Regions from separate parts of the Mesorhizobium sp. M0217 genome, predicted to be linked through region 3. Evidence: riboswitches for the same ligand, from Rfam matches in the RefSeq annotation. Region 3 holds a riboswitch; each other region holds the start of a gene.
The links. A riboswitch is a leader RNA that binds a small molecule or an ion and turns the genes downstream of it on or off. The one in region 3 is predicted to bind cobalamin.
Positions count from the first base shown of each region.

Region 1: it holds a riboswitch for cobalamin, as region 3 does, so the genes downstream of both, NKJ18_RS12450 (aromatic ring-hydroxylating oxygenase subunit alpha) here and metE (5-methyltetrahydropteroyltriglutamate--homocysteine S-methyltransferase) in region 3, are expected to answer to the same signal.
Region 2: it holds a riboswitch for cobalamin, as region 3 does, so the genes downstream of both, NKJ18_RS06650 (CbtB domain-containing protein) here and metE (5-methyltetrahydropteroyltriglutamate--homocysteine S-methyltransferase) in region 3, are expected to answer to the same signal.
Region 4: it holds a riboswitch for cobalamin, as region 3 does, so the genes downstream of both, NKJ18_RS06880 (DUF1636 family protein) here and metE (5-methyltetrahydropteroyltriglutamate--homocysteine S-methyltransferase) in region 3, are expected to answer to the same signal.

Region 1 is NZ_JAMYSN010000006.1:12,439-16,643, reverse strand. Features, by position in the region: gene NKJ18_RS12455 (FAD-binding oxidoreductase) at 23-1,123, opposite strand; gene NKJ18_RS12450 (aromatic ring-hydroxylating oxygenase subunit alpha) at 1,161-2,408, opposite strand; cobalamin riboswitch at 2,526-2,727, opposite strand; gene NKJ18_RS12445 (DUF680 domain-containing protein) at 3,227-3,433, shown strand; gene NKJ18_RS12440 (DUF680 domain-containing protein) at 3,500-3,703, shown strand; gene NKJ18_RS12435 (DUF680 domain-containing protein) at 3,774-4,007, shown strand; gene NKJ18_RS12430 (ABC transporter ATP-binding protein) at 4,080-4,205, opposite strand, start outside.
Region 2 is NZ_JAMYSN010000002.1:436,137-440,341, forward strand. Features, by position in the region: gene cobO (cob(I)yrinic acid a,c-diamide adenosyltransferase) at 1-222, opposite strand, end outside; gene cobU (bifunctional adenosylcobinamide kinase/adenosylcobinamide-phosphate guanylyltransferase) at 224-736, opposite strand; gene NKJ18_RS06645 (CbtA family protein) at 729-1,538, opposite strand; gene NKJ18_RS06650 (CbtB domain-containing protein) at 1,554-1,733, opposite strand; cobalamin riboswitch at 1,770-1,965, opposite strand; gene NKJ18_RS06655 (gamma-glutamylcyclotransferase) at 2,033-2,725, opposite strand; gene NKJ18_RS06660 (aromatic ring-hydroxylating oxygenase subunit alpha) at 2,862-4,037, shown strand; gene NKJ18_RS06665 (MFS transporter) at 4,045-4,205, opposite strand, start outside.
Region 3 is NZ_JAMYSN010000025.1:13,570-17,774, forward strand. Features, by position in the region: gene metE (5-methyltetrahydropteroyltriglutamate--homocysteine S-methyltransferase) at 410-2,761, opposite strand; cobalamin riboswitch at 2,857-3,057, opposite strand; gene NKJ18_RS27035 (hypothetical protein) at 3,412-3,705, opposite strand; gene NKJ18_RS27040 (adenosine kinase) at 3,706-4,205, opposite strand, start outside.
Region 4 is NZ_JAMYSN010000002.1:481,767-485,971, reverse strand. Features, by position in the region: gene cobN (cobaltochelatase subunit CobN) at 1-1,110, opposite strand, end outside; gene cobW (cobalamin biosynthesis protein CobW) at 1,129-2,181, opposite strand; gene NKJ18_RS06880 (DUF1636 family protein) at 2,184-2,609, opposite strand; cobalamin riboswitch at 2,648-2,852, opposite strand; gene NKJ18_RS06875 (winged helix-turn-helix domain-containing protein) at 2,882-4,084, opposite strand.

The DNA.
Region 1 (4,205 bases), on a different contig from region 3:
CGTTGCGGCGAAGTCGACCGGCTCAAGCCTCGATTTCGAGCGCCGACAACGGTTTCGAGCAGCAGGCAAGGATGAAACCGTCATCGATCTCGTGGTCGAGGATGCCGCCATTGTGGCTCATCTCGACTTCGCCGGAGACCTTCTTCACCTTGCAGGTGCCGCACAGGCCGAACTCGCAGGCGGCGGGAATCCGCACGCCCGAGCTGCGCGCGGTCTGCAGCACGGTCTGGCCGGCGACGCAGCCGGCATCGACCTCCGAAAGCGAGAAGCGGATCGGCGTCACGGCTTCGACAGGTGCAGCGATGCCGTCCTCGACCGGGGAGGCAAACGGCGCCGGAATTTCCTCCATCACAGGCGCGGCAAAGCTCTCCTGATGGTATTTCGTCATGTCGAAGCCGGCGGCATCCAGCATGCCGCGCACGGCGCGCATGAACGGATCGGGGCCGCAGCAGAAGATTTCGCGCTCGCGGAAATCCGGAGCCAGCAAGGGCAGCCGGATCGCATCGATGCGCCCCATATGGCCGTACCAGCCTTCGCGGCTGGAACGTTCCTCGATCATGAAGCCGAGCGACAGGCCGGGCATATGGCCGCCGAGCAGTTCGAGTTCCTTGCGGAAGATGATCTCTTCGGCACGCCGCGCGCAGTTGACGAAACCGACATCGGTCCATGGCGCGCAGTCGTTCAGCCAGCGCAGCATCGACATCATCGGCGTCACGCCGGAGCCGGCGGAAATGAACAGGTATTTGGCCGCCGGGTGGCTGTGCAACGAGAAGTCGCCGGCCGGTCCGTAGGCCTTGACATGCGAACCGGGCACCAGATGGTCGAACATCCAGCGCGTGCCGATGCTGCCGGCCTGCGCCTTGACCGTCACCGCGATCGAAAACGGCCGCGATGGCGACGACGACAGCGTGTAGGTGCGCATCAGCGGCCCGTCCGGTGTCGGCAGTTCCAGCGTCAGGAACTGGCCCGGCTTGTAGCGGAACCAGGTCTGGTTGTCGGAGCGGAAGGTGAAGGTCTTGACGTCGGGCGCCTCGTCGCTGACGCCGATCACTTCCAGCACCTGCAGCCTATCGTTCCACGGCGCCATCTGGTCAAGATGGCGATAGAGCCCAAGATCCGTCATCGCATTCATCCTCTGGTCCCTCTTCGCCTGCTCCAGCTCACGCGACGCTGCGTAGCGCCGGCCGGCCGCCTTCGGCAAGGCGCGGGCCGATGAAGGCCGCGTACCATTCGACGAACTGGATCACGCCGCCCTCGTGCAGCTCCGAATAGGGGCCGGGCTCATAGGCCGGAGACAGGATGCCAAAGGCGTTTTCCTCGACGATGCGGCGGTCCTGGTCGTTGGTCTCGGTCCAGACATGGGTGAGCTCCTCAAGGTTGTAGTCGACCCCCTCGACCGCATCCTTGTGCACCAGCCACTTGGTCGTCACCGCGGTTTCGGTGGCGCTGATCGGCAGCACCCGGAAGGTGACCGCATGGTCGATCAGTATGTGGTTCCAGGTCGTCGGATAGTGGTAGTGCATCAAGGTGCCGATGCGGTCGGCGGCAACAGTGTCGGACAGGTTCTTCGTCACCGCGCGCTTTCCGGACATCGTGTAGCTGACGGCATCGCGCAGCAGCGGCGCGCGGGTGGCGCGGTATTGCCCGGCCGGATCGATGCGGAACTTGCTCGGCAGGCCCGCCGCCTCGCATTTCGCCCAGTGCGCCAGCATCTCCGGATCGCTGTCGGCGCCCTGCACGCCGGTCACCGTCGGCGCTTCGGGGAATGTCTTGCACAGCTCTGGATGATTGCCGGCGCAGTGATAGCATTCGCGGTTGTTTTCCCAGACCAGCTTCCAGTTGCCCTTCTCGATGATGGTGCTCTCGAAGGCGACCTTGGCTTCATTCAGCCGGTGCGGCTTGAGGTAGGGCTCTATCATGGCGCGCATCGGCGCAAAGTCGGCAGGTTCTTTCGCCAGGCAGATGAAGATGTAGCCGCCGACGCTCTCGCAGGCGACGGGCTTCAGGCCGAACTGGCTCTTGTCGAAACCGTCGGCCATCTGGCGGGCAAACAGCAGCCGGCCGTCAAGCTCGTAGGTCCACTGGTGATAGGGGCAGACAAGCTTTGCCGCCATGCCCTTCTCAGTGTTGCAGACACGGCTGCCGCGATGGCGGCAGGAATTGTGAAAGGCGTTGATGTTGCCCTTCTGGTCGCGGACCAGCACCACCGGATAATCGCCGATCTGCACGGTGATATAGCTGCCGGGCTTCGGCAGTTCGCAATCATGGCCGATGAACAGCCAGTCGCGATACCAGATAAGCTCCATGTCGAGCTTGAAATAGTCCGGGTCGGTGTAGAAGGGCTGTTCCAGCGAAAAGCCTTGCTTGCGGCCGTTCAGGAGCCTCAGCATGTCGTTGCGCGTATCCATAGTTCTGTCCTCGTGGTTTAAGGACTGAACTTGGTGGTGATGGAGGAAGGATCGGACGCAGGCCGGCGCGGCGCCGGACATGCACTATCCACCTCTTGACCGCCCACCGCGATCAGTCGAGTCTATGCATCTCGGGCTGGTTTCCGGGCTCTGGAGTTGTCCTTGCGGACCATCGCGACACCTTCCCAGGCTCTTGCCCAGTGGTCTCCCGTTGCGACTTCAACTCCACCACCGTTGCGGGGGCAGCGCCGGATTCTGACCGGCTTCCCAATTCTCCGCTGCGTCGTCACGAAGCGGCACCTGAGATGCGATCATCTAATCACGGCAGCGATCGCGACGTCGGCATGAAAGCGACATCATATCCATGCGGCGCGACACGCGCGGCATACGCCCCCCGCCGCCGGTCAAAGAGCTGAGACGTTTCTTGCGACGCCATCATCGCCGTTTCGAATCGCTGCGGATCCAGTTCGATCGGGGGCAAAAAGGGCTCAACGGTATCGAAAAGTTACTATTAGCAATCTCTAATCGAACCGAACGGTTCGTTTCTGTTGACAATGCGTGCAGGACGGTGTGAACGACGGCCCGGAAACCGACATCGGAGCGAACCACTCGGTTCGGCATAAGCGACTGAAAACAATGCGATAAATTACCATAGAGGAACTTCCTGGCACAATTTCAAGGTGCAGGACCGTGGTCCACACGGAACAACTTCGTGATTGGAAACCAGCCTATGGCTTTCCCACATCGGGGCTGTCCGAACGACGCGAATTCCTCCCAAGACACGCCGCTAGACGGACAGACAAACTGGAGTACTAAAAATGAAAAAGATCATCCTCACTGCCGCAGCCGTTTTGGCGATCACCGGCAGCGCCTTCGCCGGTAGCGACAATTACGGTTCCAATGGTGCGAACCAGCCAGCCGTCTCGGTCGACAGCTCGTATACGGCTTCCATTCAGAAGCCGGCGCACGCTGACAAGCAGCCTGTCGTTCAGGGCGCCGACCGCGACCTCTACGGCAATCGCTGATCCCGACCAAAGAAGGGCGGCTAACCCGTCGCTCTCGGGATCCCAAAAAATTCAGGAGTATTTGAAATGAAAAAGATCATCCTTGCTGCCGCCGCCGTTTTGGCCATCTCCGGCAGCGCTTTCGCCGGCAGCGACAACTACGGTTCGAACGGCGCCAACCAGCCTGCGATTACGTCGACCGATAGTGGCCATACGGCTTCGGTTGAGAAGTCGGCTCCAGCCGAGCAGGCGCCTGCCCACGGTGCCGACCGTAACCTTTTCGGCCGCTAAAGCCGGTTTCCAGCACGTGGCGGGCTTATCCGCTGCAGCTGGCGGCATCAGAAAAATTCAGGAGACTAAAATGAAGAAGATCGTTCTCGCCGCCGCAGCCGTTCTGGCTGTTTCGAGCGCTGCCTTTGCCGGCAGCGACAATTATGGCTCCAATGGCGCCAACCAGCCGGCCGCTGCCGTCGACACCACCCGCACTTCGTCGACCGGCACCAACTCGGCGGTCTACAAGCTGCTGAACTCGTCGGACGACCAACAGAAGTTCGTTCCTCAGAGCAGCGACAGGGATCGGTTCGGCAACAACTAACAGCCGAAGCTTAAAAAAGAGCGGCGGGCCTAGCCCGCCGCTCTTTTTTCATGCCTGTACGACGCAGCTATCTCAAGCCGCCTTCACTTCCACCGGCTTGAGCGAGAAGGAGTGCCCATCGGCGTCGAAGATGTGCAGGTCCCCGGCATCCGCGGTCAGCCGCAGCTTTGCCCCGCGCTTGACCTCGACATTGCCGGG
Region 2 (4,205 bases), on a different contig from region 3:
TTTGCCCTTGATGAACTGGACGATTCCGACGCGCTTGCCATAGCCGAGCATGCGTAGCGCCAGCCCGAAGGCAGCCGTGGTCTTGCCCTTGCCGGGTCCGGTGTTGACGATCAGCAGCCCCTTCTCGACCGTCTTTTCCGCGACCTCGGCGTCCTGCACCGCCTTGCGCTTGGCCATCTTGGCGCGATGGCGCTCTTCATCTTTTGCGTCGATAACGGTCATCTCATTTCACCTTGAGCGGCAGCCCCGCCACCATCAGAAGCACCATATCAGCTACCACCGCGATCTGCTGGTTGAGCCTGCCGGCGGCATCGCGGAACCGGCGTGCCAGCGCATTGTCGGGCACAATGCCTTGTCCGACTTCGTTGGAGACCACGAACCACGGCCCGCGCGGCCGCGAAAGCACATCGGCCAGCCGCCGGCACTCCCCCTCTAGATCATGATCGGCCAGCATATGATTGGTCAGCCACAGCGTCAGGCAATCGACGAGCACCGGCTGGTTGTCGGGCAAGGCTTCGAGCGCTCCGACAAGATCGAGCGGCGCGTCGATGGTCGCCCAGCCTTCGCCGCGCCGCGAGCGATGCAGCGCGATGCGCTCGCGCATCTCATCGTCATAGGCTTCGGCGGTGGCGATATAGGCCCATGGCGGCGGCAACGCCGTCGCCAGGGTTTCGGCATGCGCGCGCCTGCCGGCGCGCCCACCGCCGATGATAAAGGTCAAACTGCGATCAGGCAAAGCTGTCGCGCAGGCTGGTCGCCGAGCCGGTGAAGCGTTCGCGCACCACGCCAATGACGGCGCCGAGCACCAACCAGAACACCAGATTGGTCACCGTCACCGCCACCACGAACTGGTGATGCAGGCCTTCGGGGATCGGCGTCTCGAAACTGTCGGGCTGCGGCGCGCCGACAATATGCGGGGCGACGATCAGAACGACGGCAAGGACGGTCAGCGGCGCCGAGGTGCGGAAGGCGATCAAGGCAAGGCCAATGGCAGTCGCCACAACCGTCGCCACCCACCAGATCTGGCGCTGCATGAGATCGGCCGCCGGCATTGCCGGCAGTTCCGGCGGCAGGCCGAGGCCCGGAGCCAGCGTGAATACGGCAAAGCCGGCCAGACCCCAGAACACCCCCTGGCGCCAGTTGCCGATGCCGCCGGCGAATTCGGAAACCGCCACCAGGACCAGCGCGAAACCGATACCGGTGACGATATTGGCCAGCACGCTGAAGGCGAATCGCTCGAAGCCGTCGGCCGGCGCCCAGCCTTCGTCCTCCGCTGGCGCGGCAGCTTCAGCCGGTGCGGGTGCTGCGCTGCTCACGGCATTTTCCGCCGGCGCGGCGGTGCTCATGGCATTGGTGTCCGCAGCGTTGGCGGCGGGCGCCGCGGCATGCTCATGCTCATGGCCGCCACCAGCCTTTTCGTAGACCTCGGCCTTGAGGATCAGCGGCACGGTGGCGTAGGCCTGCATGCAGGCGAGAGCGACACCCGCCACGAGCCCTGCGATCGCCGCGATGAACACGACGTTGCGAAACAGGTTCATGATGTCAGATCCTCGTCAGTGGCAGGGAAACGCCATCGAATGGCGATAGTCGTGCGCCGCATTGTGGACCGCATCGATATGCGAGAAACCGACAACGCCGACGACGAAAATGCCCAGAAACGCGCTAAGCACGAGCTGCATGAAGCGCGACTGCGAGGAGACGGAAGCGCCGAGGGAGACGGAAGCGGTATTCATATCTTGTCCTTTCGCCCTCCACCCGAGGGCATCGAAGTCAGTTCCCTGTCGCCGGCAGGTCTCCTGGCTCGCGGATCAGCGCCCTTCCCCACCTTCCCGAGGAAAAAATCCTCAGTGGCTTGGAGAGGACTACCGCACACAGTTGCGGGGGCAGCCACGGCATTGGGCAACAAGTCAGCCCTCACCGCATTCCCTCTTGGTCCCTAACGGAACCGACGACATGCATGACTATAGGCTGAAACGGCCGCATCCGGCAAACCAAATTCCGCCGGCCAACAGCGCGAATGCGCCATGCGGCGTTACGGGTTCAACGCGGTGATCCGCTCGGCAACCAGCCGCTGCAGCCGCCACAGATGGCGATCGTGAATGCCGCGCTCTTCAAGGTTTTTCACCGTGTTGTAGAGATAGTCGGCGCCCGACCCCCAGTGCCCGCAGGACGTTGCCAGCCTTTCGACGACCTTGCCCTCGTCGAGCGGCCCTGAATAGGTCAGGCCGTTGCGGTTGATGACGAAGGCCAATGCCCTGAGCGGTCCGGCCTCGCTTGCAAGCTTCAGCATGCGCGGCCGGTAGCTTGTCGGCTTCAGCGTGACTTCGCGCCGGAAAAGCCGGCCCAACTGCCCGCGCCGGTTACTTTCGGTCAGCCGGAAGGCGACGCCCTTGCATTGTCCGCCACGGTCCAGCGCCATCATCAGGCCGGGGCTGTCCTTGGTGCCGCGCCAGCGCGTCATGTTCATGCAAAAGGACCGATGCCAGCCGCGCGCCAGCGCAACGCGGTCCTCGACATAATCTATTTCCGGTTTCCAGATCAGCGATCCATAGCCGAACAGCCATAGCGGTTCGCTATCCGGGAGTTCGACCTGCAATTCATCCAGCAGCGCGTCATAGTCGGCGTCATCGAGATGCATCGCGTCCGGATCCGGCCCGGGGTCCCTGATCTCGCGCCAGCAGCGCGCGACCAGCTCCGGCGTAAGCGACATCTGTCGTGCGGCCAATTTCCGAATCCCCCCAATTTCCGAATGTCCCATGTCCACGACATGATTATGCGCCGCGCCTGCAACCGGCAATGCGGCACTCTGATTGACAAACTATCTGCCGGGGTGTCGGCTGACGCTTCATAGGAAGCCAGCCATGCATCCCAACCCGAGCGAGCGCGACCCCTATAACGGCCTGAGCCGGGCCGAACCGACGCTACCGTCATCGGCCTATTGGGATAGCGAGGCTTACCAGCGCGATCTCGACGCCATCTGGTACAAAAGCTGGCTGCTCGTCTGCCGCGAGGCCGATCTTGCCCAGCCTTTGGCATTCAGGACATTCCGCGTTGGCACACAGGAAATCGTCGTGCTCCGCGACGACACCGGCGAGTTGCGCGCCTTCCACAACACCTGCCGGCATCGCGGCTCGCAGCTTTGCCAGGAAAGCGAGGGCCGGCTGAAAGCGCGGCTCATCACTTGCCCCTACCATGCCTGGTCCTACTCGCTGCGCGGCGATCTCGTGCGCGTTCCCTCGAAATCGCTGCCAGATGGTTTCGACAAGGCAGATCATCCGCTCTACCGGGTGGCGCTGTCGGTATGGCGCGGCTTTGTCTTTGTGAACCTTCAGCAGGCTGCGGCCGGCTCCGCCGGGACCTCCTTCGATCCCGCATCCGGCGACCTCGCCAACTGGCCGCTGGAAACTCTGGTATCAGGCCATGTCCTGCGCAAGGTGATGAACTGCAACTGGAAGATCTTCTGGGAGAACTTCAACGAGTGCCTGCATTGCCCAGGCGTCCACAAGGACCTGTCTCGGCTGGTGCCGATATACGGCCGCGGCCTGATGAGCCGGCACGACGACCCCGACTGGGTCCGCCATGCCGACAATGACGCACCGGAGTTTTCGGGTGGCCTGCGCGCCGGCGCCGAGACCTGGTCGCGCGACGGACATGCCCATGGCCCGGTCTTCCCGGGCCTGACGCCGGCCGAGCGTGCGGCCGGACAGACCTATGCCACCAGCCTGCCCTCGATGTTCATCGTTGGCCATGTCGATTATGTCAGGACGGTGCGACTGATGCCGCTCGGTCCCGAACAGACCGAACTCACCGCCGAGTGGCTGTTCGCGCCCGAGGCGCTGGCTGAGACGGACATCGACAATGTCGTCGCCTTCGGCACCCAGGTGCTGGAGGAGGATGCCGCGATCTGCGAGATCAATCAGAAAGGCCTGCGCTCGATGCGCCACCAGGCCGGCGTGCTAATGCCGGAGGAGTACGATCTGCACCGCTTCCACAACTGGGTGCGCGAGCGGCATGCAGCGCTTGAGGCAACCGCCTGATCGGCGACTAAAGCGACTTCGGCAGATAGCGCCAGGAGATAAAGCCGCAAACCGCGGCCAGAATGCCCAGCGTCACGAACACCGAGCCGAGGCCGAAAAACGCCAGCACCACCGAATAGACCAGCGGCGGCGTCAGCTCGGAAAAGTCGAGATAGGTGCGGTAGACCG
Region 3 (4,205 bases):
ATGATGCGACTTTTACTTGGACGGACGAATCGCGAGGTCCATTTCCGAATTGGCGGGACGCTAGCAATACCCGAAACCTGCCACCTCGCCCGTCGTCTGCGCGAATCAGCTGGGGAAGCGGACAGACGCGCTGCACCATATATTGTCGCCGCCTGAGCGAACATGCCAAGCAGTCTACTTTGAGAAACGACGTGTGTACGATTTGTTCGAGGCGCGGGGCCTGTATGTTCCCAAGGACCAATACTATAGCGTAGTGTCACATTTATATTTCTGCGGGATGAGGACACGTGCCGAAGGAAAATTGCACATTTTCGCCGTGTGGCTTATTTCCAAGAGTGTGATCGGTTTGGCATATTCCCGGCCGACATCCGCCAGCCGGCAACTCCCCACACGGTGAGGAAGAGAAGCCTCACGCCTGCACTTTCTGCCGGAGCGCGCGTGCTGCCGCGACCATGTTAATGAGGGCAGGGCGGACCTCCTCCCATTTGCGTGTTTTGAGGCCACAGTCCGGGTTTATCCACAGTTGGCCGTCGGACAGTCGCTCGCGGGCAAGCATGACTAAGTCCGAAATCTCGCCGACTTTCGGGACGCGTGGTGAGTGAATATCATAGACGCCGGGACCGATTTCGTTCGGATACTTGGAGTTCGTGAAGGCCTCCAACAGTTCCATCTTCGAGCGCGACGTCTCAATCGAAATGACATCCGCATCCATTCCAGCGATCGCGTGAATGATCTCGTTGAACTCCGAATAGCACATGTGGGTATGAATTTGAGTCGCGTCCTTTACACCCGTTGAAGCGATCCGGAAGCATTCGACAGCCCAGTCGAGATAGACTTTCCAGTCAGATTGGCGCAGTGGCAATCCTTCGCGAAACGCGGCCTCATCGATCTGGACCATCCTTGCGCCGGACCTTTCGAGATCCGTCACTTCGTCGCGGATGGCGAGCGCGATCTGGCGGCAGGCTTCGGAGCGGGGTACGTCGTCGCGAACAAAAGACCAGTTGAGAATGGTGACTGGGCCTGTCAGCATTCCCTTCACGGGCTTTTCCGTAAGCGACTGGGCGAATTGCCACCAGCGCACTGTCATCGGATTGCGCCTCGATACGTCGCCGAAAATGATGGGGGGACGCACGTACCGCGACCCATAGCTTTGTACCCAGGCATGCTGGGTGAAGGCGAAGCCAGACAGCTGCTCGCCGAAATGCTGTACCATGTCGTTTCGCTCGAACTCACCGTGCACCAGCACGTCCAGCCCGATCTCTTCCTGCCAGCGAATTGCAGCCTCGATCTCCTTCCTCAGGAACATCTCGTAGTCGACATAGCTCAGCTGGCCCTTCGCATGAGCGGCCCGCGCCTTGCGTACCTGCGGCGTCTGCGGGAAGGACCCGATGGTCGTCGTCGGGAACGGCGGCAGCCCGAGTGAGCCGGCTTGGACTCTGGAGCGCTCGGCAAAAGCGCTCTCTCGTCGCTTCGCGCTGTCGTCAATGCTAGCGATCCGCCCCTGAACAAGCGGGTCATGGATCCTCGTGGATGTCACGCGCGTGGCGGCAGCCTCGGCAGACGCTTTCAAAGCGCCAGCCACCGCATCTCTGCCTTGGGACAAGGCCCGGGCCAGCAACACCAATTCGTCGGTCTTCTGGGCCGCGAAGGCGAGCCACGAGCTGATGTCGGCGTCGAGTTCCGTCTCCATGCGCAGGTCGATCGGCACATGCAGCATCGAGCAAGAAGGCGCGATCTCGACGCGGTCCAAGGGCCAGCCGGCGACGATCGGTTTGATGCGGTCGAGAATGGCGGGCAGGTTCGCACGCCAGACGTTGCGGCCGTCGATCAAGCCAAGCGAGAGCACCAGATCCTTCGGAGCGAGCCGACCCACCGTTTCCAGCTGCTCGGGAGCGCGCACGAGATCAATATGCAGCCCGGCCAGGGGCAGAGAAACCGTGGTTTCGAGATTGTCTCCCAGATGCCCGAAATACGTAGCCAGCATGATCTTCAGCTCGGGCGCGGCTTTCGACAGCTGGCCATAGGCGAACTCGAACGCAGCTCGTTCGTTGGAGTTCAGATCGAGGACAAGCGCCGGCTCATCGATCTGCACCCAGTCGGCTCCCGACAGCTTCAGCCTCTGCAGGAGTTGCTCGTAAACGGGCAGCAGCCGCGGTAGGAGCGCGATAGGATCGAACCCTTCGGCAGGTGATTTCGCCAGCTTGAGGAAGGTGATGGGGCCAAGGATGACTGGGCGTGTGTGAATGCCGAGAGCTTTGGCCTCGAGGAAGTAATCGACGGGTCTCGTCGACGAGAGGGCGAACGTCTGATCATCATCCAGTTCCGGCACAATGTAGTGGTAGTTTGTGTCAAACCACTTGGTCATTTCCATCGCGGTTACACCGGGCCCATGAGCCGCCTCCTGGTGACCAGCGTATGCACAATCCTCCGTCTGACCCTGGTTGCCGCGCGCCATTGCGAAGTAGATGTCAAGTGGGACCTCGCCGCTATTCCAGCCGTAACGGGAGGGAATGGCGCCGACCATGGCTGCGGTGTCGAGCACATGGTCGTAAAGCGAGAAGTCGTTTGACGGTATTTTCGACACGCCGCGATCGCGCTGCTCTTCCCAGCTAGCGGCACGGAGCGCCTTCGACGTCGTGAGAAGGTCGCCAGCGGACGATTTTCCGGACCAGTAGCTTTCAAGCGCGAATTTCAATTCTCGCCGACGACCGAAGCGCGGCACGCCGAGCGTTGCTACAGGAATTTGCTGAGAGTCAGTCATGTCATACCCCGATGGTTGGGGCGTCGATGACAAGGAAGGCGCTAGCAGGCCGGCACGAACGCCGGGTTGCAGCGGCCACCGAGACACCCCGCCCGTGGACGTAATTCGTCGTGGCAGGTCTCCTGGCTCGCGGGGTCATAGCCTCTACCCCTCTTCCCAAGGCTATTCGCCTCAGTGACATGAGTGGGTTTGGCTCGCCGCTAACAGTTGCGGGGGCAGCGCCGGCATCGCACCGGCTTCCCTCTTAGCTCCGCTGCGGCAGCGCCGTGCGGAGAACCACGACGCGCAGACAATCACAGCAGCCCGCACCTCGTCAATACCGCATAACGAAATGTTTATGTCGTTATGTGGTACGTCCTTTACGTCTTTGTCTGCATTGTGAAATATTCAGTCCGCCCATTGCCGGAGCTGCACCCCTGCCACCGTTGTCCAACTAGCGGATTCCTGTCGGGCTGCGACGCAGCTTGGGTGAACGACCTGTTCTCATAGATTATTGGCATCCACTCGTCCGTGCCATGCTGGCAGAACAACAAGCCGAAGTGGGCCCGTCCCGTCCTGTAATGAGATTGACGAGGATGAAGCCCAGCTGCCAGTTCCGCTGGTCGCAGACCAATGGGAACCAGTCTGCCCGCATTCGGCATCCTTCGCTGCTACGCGGGACGTGATCGCAAGTTCAAGTGCTCCGACGGTCGCCGCGAGTTCTCCGTTACCTCAGGAACCTTATTGGCCTTCCACAAGCTGAGCTTCTGGAAAATGCCGGCGGCGATCTGGATATCGGTGAACGCCGTCAAGGCAAGCCCGCCTTGCACCTCTCCAGCGAGCTTTACGGCATCAGCATCGGTCAGTTCTCCGGAGCGAATGGCTGTCGATATGAGCGAGGTTTGACACAGTTCGGCCACTGCGCTGATCGTCTCAGCAGGGCAGCTGGTTAGTTGCTCGCCCACCTACAGCAACCCAGCCCGTTCCGCCTCGCGGCGCAAATTCTGCCTTGGCCTTGGGCCGATCTGCTGGATCACCAGGCCGGCCGCCAGCGAGCCAAGATCGCCGCAGGTCTTGAGGTCGCGGCCCTGCGTGTAGCCATGCAGGAAAGCGGCGGCGTAGAGATCGCCGGCGCCGGTGGTGTCGACCAACTCGCGGATCGTCGTCGCCTGGATGGTGACGGTCTCGTCGCCGCGCAGGATAACCGAGCCTTTTTCCGAGCGTGTGACGGCGGCGATCTTGCAGTCCTTGCGGATCTGCGCCACCGCTTCGTCGAAGGACGAGGTCTGGTAGAGCGACTTGATCTCGTGGCTGTTAGCAAAGACGATGTCGACAGTGCCCGAGCGCATCAGCTCGAGGAACTCGTCCCGGTAGCGGTCGACGCAGAACGAATCCGACAAAGTCATCGACACTTCGCGCCCGGCCTCGTGTGCGAGCTTCGCCGTCTGCCGGATCGCCTCCTTGG
Region 4 (4,205 bases), on a different contig from region 3:
CCAGACGTTGCGGCGGGTGGTGGCGACGATGACCTGGAAGACCGGCACGCCGGCGCGGTCGAACAGGGTTTGGACGCCGGGTTCGGCGCCGGAGGCGAAGGCGGTTGCGGTGATGATGGCGGCGGGGTTGAGCGAGGCCAGTGCGGTTTCGACGAAGGCCAGGGAGGTCGGGTCTTTGAGGCTGGAGACGAAGATCGGGATCGGTCTCATGCCGCGCTGGCGGAGTGCATCAAAGAGGGCATCGATTGGCGCGACATCGGCGGCCAGCAGCATCGAGCGGTAGAATAGGATGGGGATGATGGGAAGGTTGATGTTGTCTGCGCCGAGTTCCGGCCCACCCCCCTCTGTCCTGCCGGACATCTCCCCCGCAAGGGGGCAGATTGTGCTCTCATAAATGTTTTCGCCAATCGCAGACCTTGCGGAGATCTCCAAAGGAGCAGGAGAGGAGCCGCCTTTGGTAACGGCTGATCTCCCCCCTTGCGGGGGAGATGTCCGGCAGGACAGAGGGGGGTGTGAAGGAACGCCGACATCGGCAAAATTCAACTTGCCTACGACGCCGCGGCCAGGCTCGTAGTAGCCAGCTTTCGGCACGCTGACCGGGTCAGCCGCCCCCGCATCCCGTCCCGCCAGCCCCGCCAATCTTTGCACCAGCGCCGTCATATTCTCCGGGCCACCCTCGCGGAAATAACCAAGCAGGCCGTCCAGATCCTCGCGCGGCAGCGTCGAGGCTTCGATCAGCCTGAGATCCTCGTCGTGGCTCTCGCCCGGCAGCAGCGCCAGCTTGATGCCGTTCGCACCGGCAGTCGCGGCAAGCTGGTCGCAGCCATAGCGCCACCAGTCGTAGCCGCCGAGGATGCGCACCAAAATCACCTTGGCGTGGCGGGCGACGCTGTCGATCCAGAGGTCCACGGACATGGGATGGCGCAGGTCGCGCAGCGCCGCCAGCCGCATCGACGGCAGGCGGACGGCATCGGCCTTCCAGGCCGCCGCGAGGCCGGCGAGGTCGCTGTCGGTGAAGGACAGCGCCACGATATCCGCCGGCGTCTGCCGGAGATCAACTGGCTCGGCGAGATCGTCGAGCGAGGCGGAGGTCGTGGCGAGTATATGCATCGCGGCTCGTGCCTGAGATCAACCGGCGAGTATACGCTCGATCGCCGGACGGTTCAGCCCCTTCAGGCCAATGACGACGAGACGCGAGCGGCGATCGTCCTCGGCCGTCCAGGCGCGGTCATAGTAATGGTTGACGCGTGGGCCGACGGCCTGCAGCAAAAGCCGCATCGGCTTGCCGCCGACATCGACGAAGCCTTTTACACGCAACACGTTTTCCTGTTCGGCGGCGGTGGCGACGCGCTTGGCCAGGTCGTCGGGATTGGCGATCGAGGGGATGTCGACGATGAAGGTGTCGAAATCGTCATGCTCATGATCGAAAGCGCCGTCGTGATGCGACTTGCGGTTCTCGATGTCGTCTTCGACGGCGAGACCGAGGCCAAGCAGCACCGACGGGTCGACCTTGCCATGCGCAGTCGGCACGATTTTTACCGCGCGGGCGGAATGTTCATTGATGATGGCGTTGGCGCGGGCCGAACCGGGGGCGTCCATCAGATCGCTCTTCGACAGGATGATCAAATCGGCGCAGGCGATCTGGTCCTCGAACACTTCTTCGACAGGATCGTCATGGTCGAGCGTCTCGTCCTGAGCGCGCTGTGCCTGCAAAGCGTCCATGTCGTTGGCGACGCGGCCTTCGGCCAGCGCCGGGCCGTCTACCACGGCGATGACACCGTCGACGGTTACCCGGCTCTTCACGCTCGGCCACTGGAACGCCTGGACCAGCGGCTTGGGCAGAGCCAGGCCCGAGGTCTCGATCAGGATGTGGTCAACCTTCGGTGTCAGCGCGAGGATCTTGTCGAGGGCGGGCACGAAATCGTCGGCGACTGTACAGCAGATGCAGCCATTGGCCAGTTCGACGATGTTTTCCTCGGGGCAGGTGTCGATGCCGCAGCCTTTCAGGATTTCCCCGTCGATGCCGATGTCGCCGAACTCGTTGACGATGATGGCGATGCGCTTGCCGCCGGCATTTTCCAGGAGATGGCGGACCAGCGTCGTCTTGCCGGCGCCGAGGAAGCCTGTAACGACAGTGCAGGGAACACGGGAGAGGTTGGCGGCCGGGTTTGAAGCGTTCATCGTCAGTCCTTCAGCATGTCGAGGGGTGGGATGCGGGCAACGAGGCCGCGCTTGAGGCTATCGGGCCGGCCGCGCCACGGGATGAGGCCGTCGGCCGAAGTCGCGAAGAGCTTTGCGCCGGTAACGAGGTCGGCGCCGCTGGTTGCGGTCAGATCGCCGAAGACATAGCTCCAGCAGCCATCGCGCAGGATCGCGGCGCTGAGGCGGCGCTTGCAATTGCCGAGACATTCGGCGGTGCGGACCCGGATATCGCCGGCAGCGGCGCGGCGTGTGTCCTCAGCCAGCAATTCGCCGGCGCGCGGATGGGCGTCGGAACCGGTCTCATCGCGGCAGGAGGCGCAGACGATGACGGTCACGCCGGTCAGGGCGTCGTTGTCGCCGGACGCAATGTCCGCTGTGCCAGCCGAAAAACTGCTGTTCTGGTCCAAAAACCGTGCTCCTTGCCCGGAAACCCGCCAGGCGATCGGATACTTTGTCTCAGACGGCAGGTCTCCTGGCTCGCGGGTCGTCGCCTTGGTTAGCCGCCTTCCCGGTGTTACCCAGTGGCTTTCGGCCTTGGCTCGTCGCTTACAGTTGCGGGGACAGCCGCGGATTTGGGACCGAAATCCCGCACCGCATTCCCTCTTGGCCCTTGCCGTTGCGGGCAGGGGACCGTCTGCAGCGGATTTAGGCTTTTGCGGGCGGCGGTGTCAACGCACGGCTACGACATGGCGATGTCGGCCAGGGGTTTCCCCAGATTGCCGGCCGGCGTCACTTCGATGCGCTCAAGGCCAAGCCAGCCCTGCATCTCCTTTAGTTCCTCGAAAAGCTGTGCGGTGGTCTCAGGCGGTGCGCCTGCTTCGGCATAGGCGGCGTGGACGCGTAAGACACTCGCAGGCCGGTCGGCCTTGAGGTCGACGCGGGCGACGATCTTGTCGCCGAGCAAGAAAGGCAGCACGTAATAGCCATATTGCCGCTTGTCGGCCGGGGTGTAGATCTCGATGCGGTAGCGGAAATCGAAGAGACGCTCGGTGCGCGCGCGCTCGAAGACCACCGGATCGAAGGGGGCCAGCAAGGCGCGGGCCTCGATCTTTCGCGGCAGGCGGGCGTCCCTATAGAGGTAAGCCGGCTTGTCCCAACCTTCGACGTTTACCGGCAGCAACTCGCCCATCTCGACCAGTTCCTCCAACCGGCCCTTCATGTCGGCCGGCGACAAGCGGAAATAATCGCGCAGGTCACCCGACGTCGCGATGCCGTGGGCGCGGGCAGAAATGCGCAGCAATTCGCGGTGCGCGTCCTCGGCGGTCGGCACCGGCAGATCGAGGATCGCCTGCGGCAGCACGCGCTCGGGCAGGTCATAGAAGCGTTCGAAGCCACGGCGGTGCGCCGTGGTGATGCGTCCGGCCCAGAAGAGCCATTCGAAGGCGTGCTTGGCGTGGCTCCAGCCCCACCAGCCGCCCGAACCTTTCTGGCCTTCCAGTGCCGAAGCGGCAATCGGGCCGCGCTCGGCGACCGCGCGGTAGATCTCTTCGATATAGGCGGCGTGCTCGCGGCCCCATTTGGCGAGGCCGAGATACATTTCGTCGCCTTGCTCGGCCCGCTGCATGCGCCAGCGCATCAGCGGGTAGGTCTCGACCGGCAGGAACGAGGCCTCATGCGCCCAGTATTCGAACACCGTGCGTTTGCGGGTGATGGCCGCATTGTCGAGCAAAGCCAGCGGGTAGGGGCCAAGCCGCGAATAGAGCGGCATATAGTGGGCGCGCACCACCGCGCTGACGGAATCGATCTGCAGCAAGCCGGTGCGCGACAGCACGCGGGCGAGGTGGCGGCGATCGGGCGTGCCGACCGGGCGGGGATCGAGAAATCCTTGCGCGGCGAGCGCGATGCGCCTGGCCGCGGGGAGTGAGATTTTGTCCTTCGTCAAAGTGTCTTGCCTCGAACCATTTTCCCGACTTTAGCCGGCGATTCCGGTCATGCTAGCAGGCAAATGGCGGGAGATGTGTCAGGAGACAAAAGTGGAGTGAAAGATGAAGGAAATCAAACAG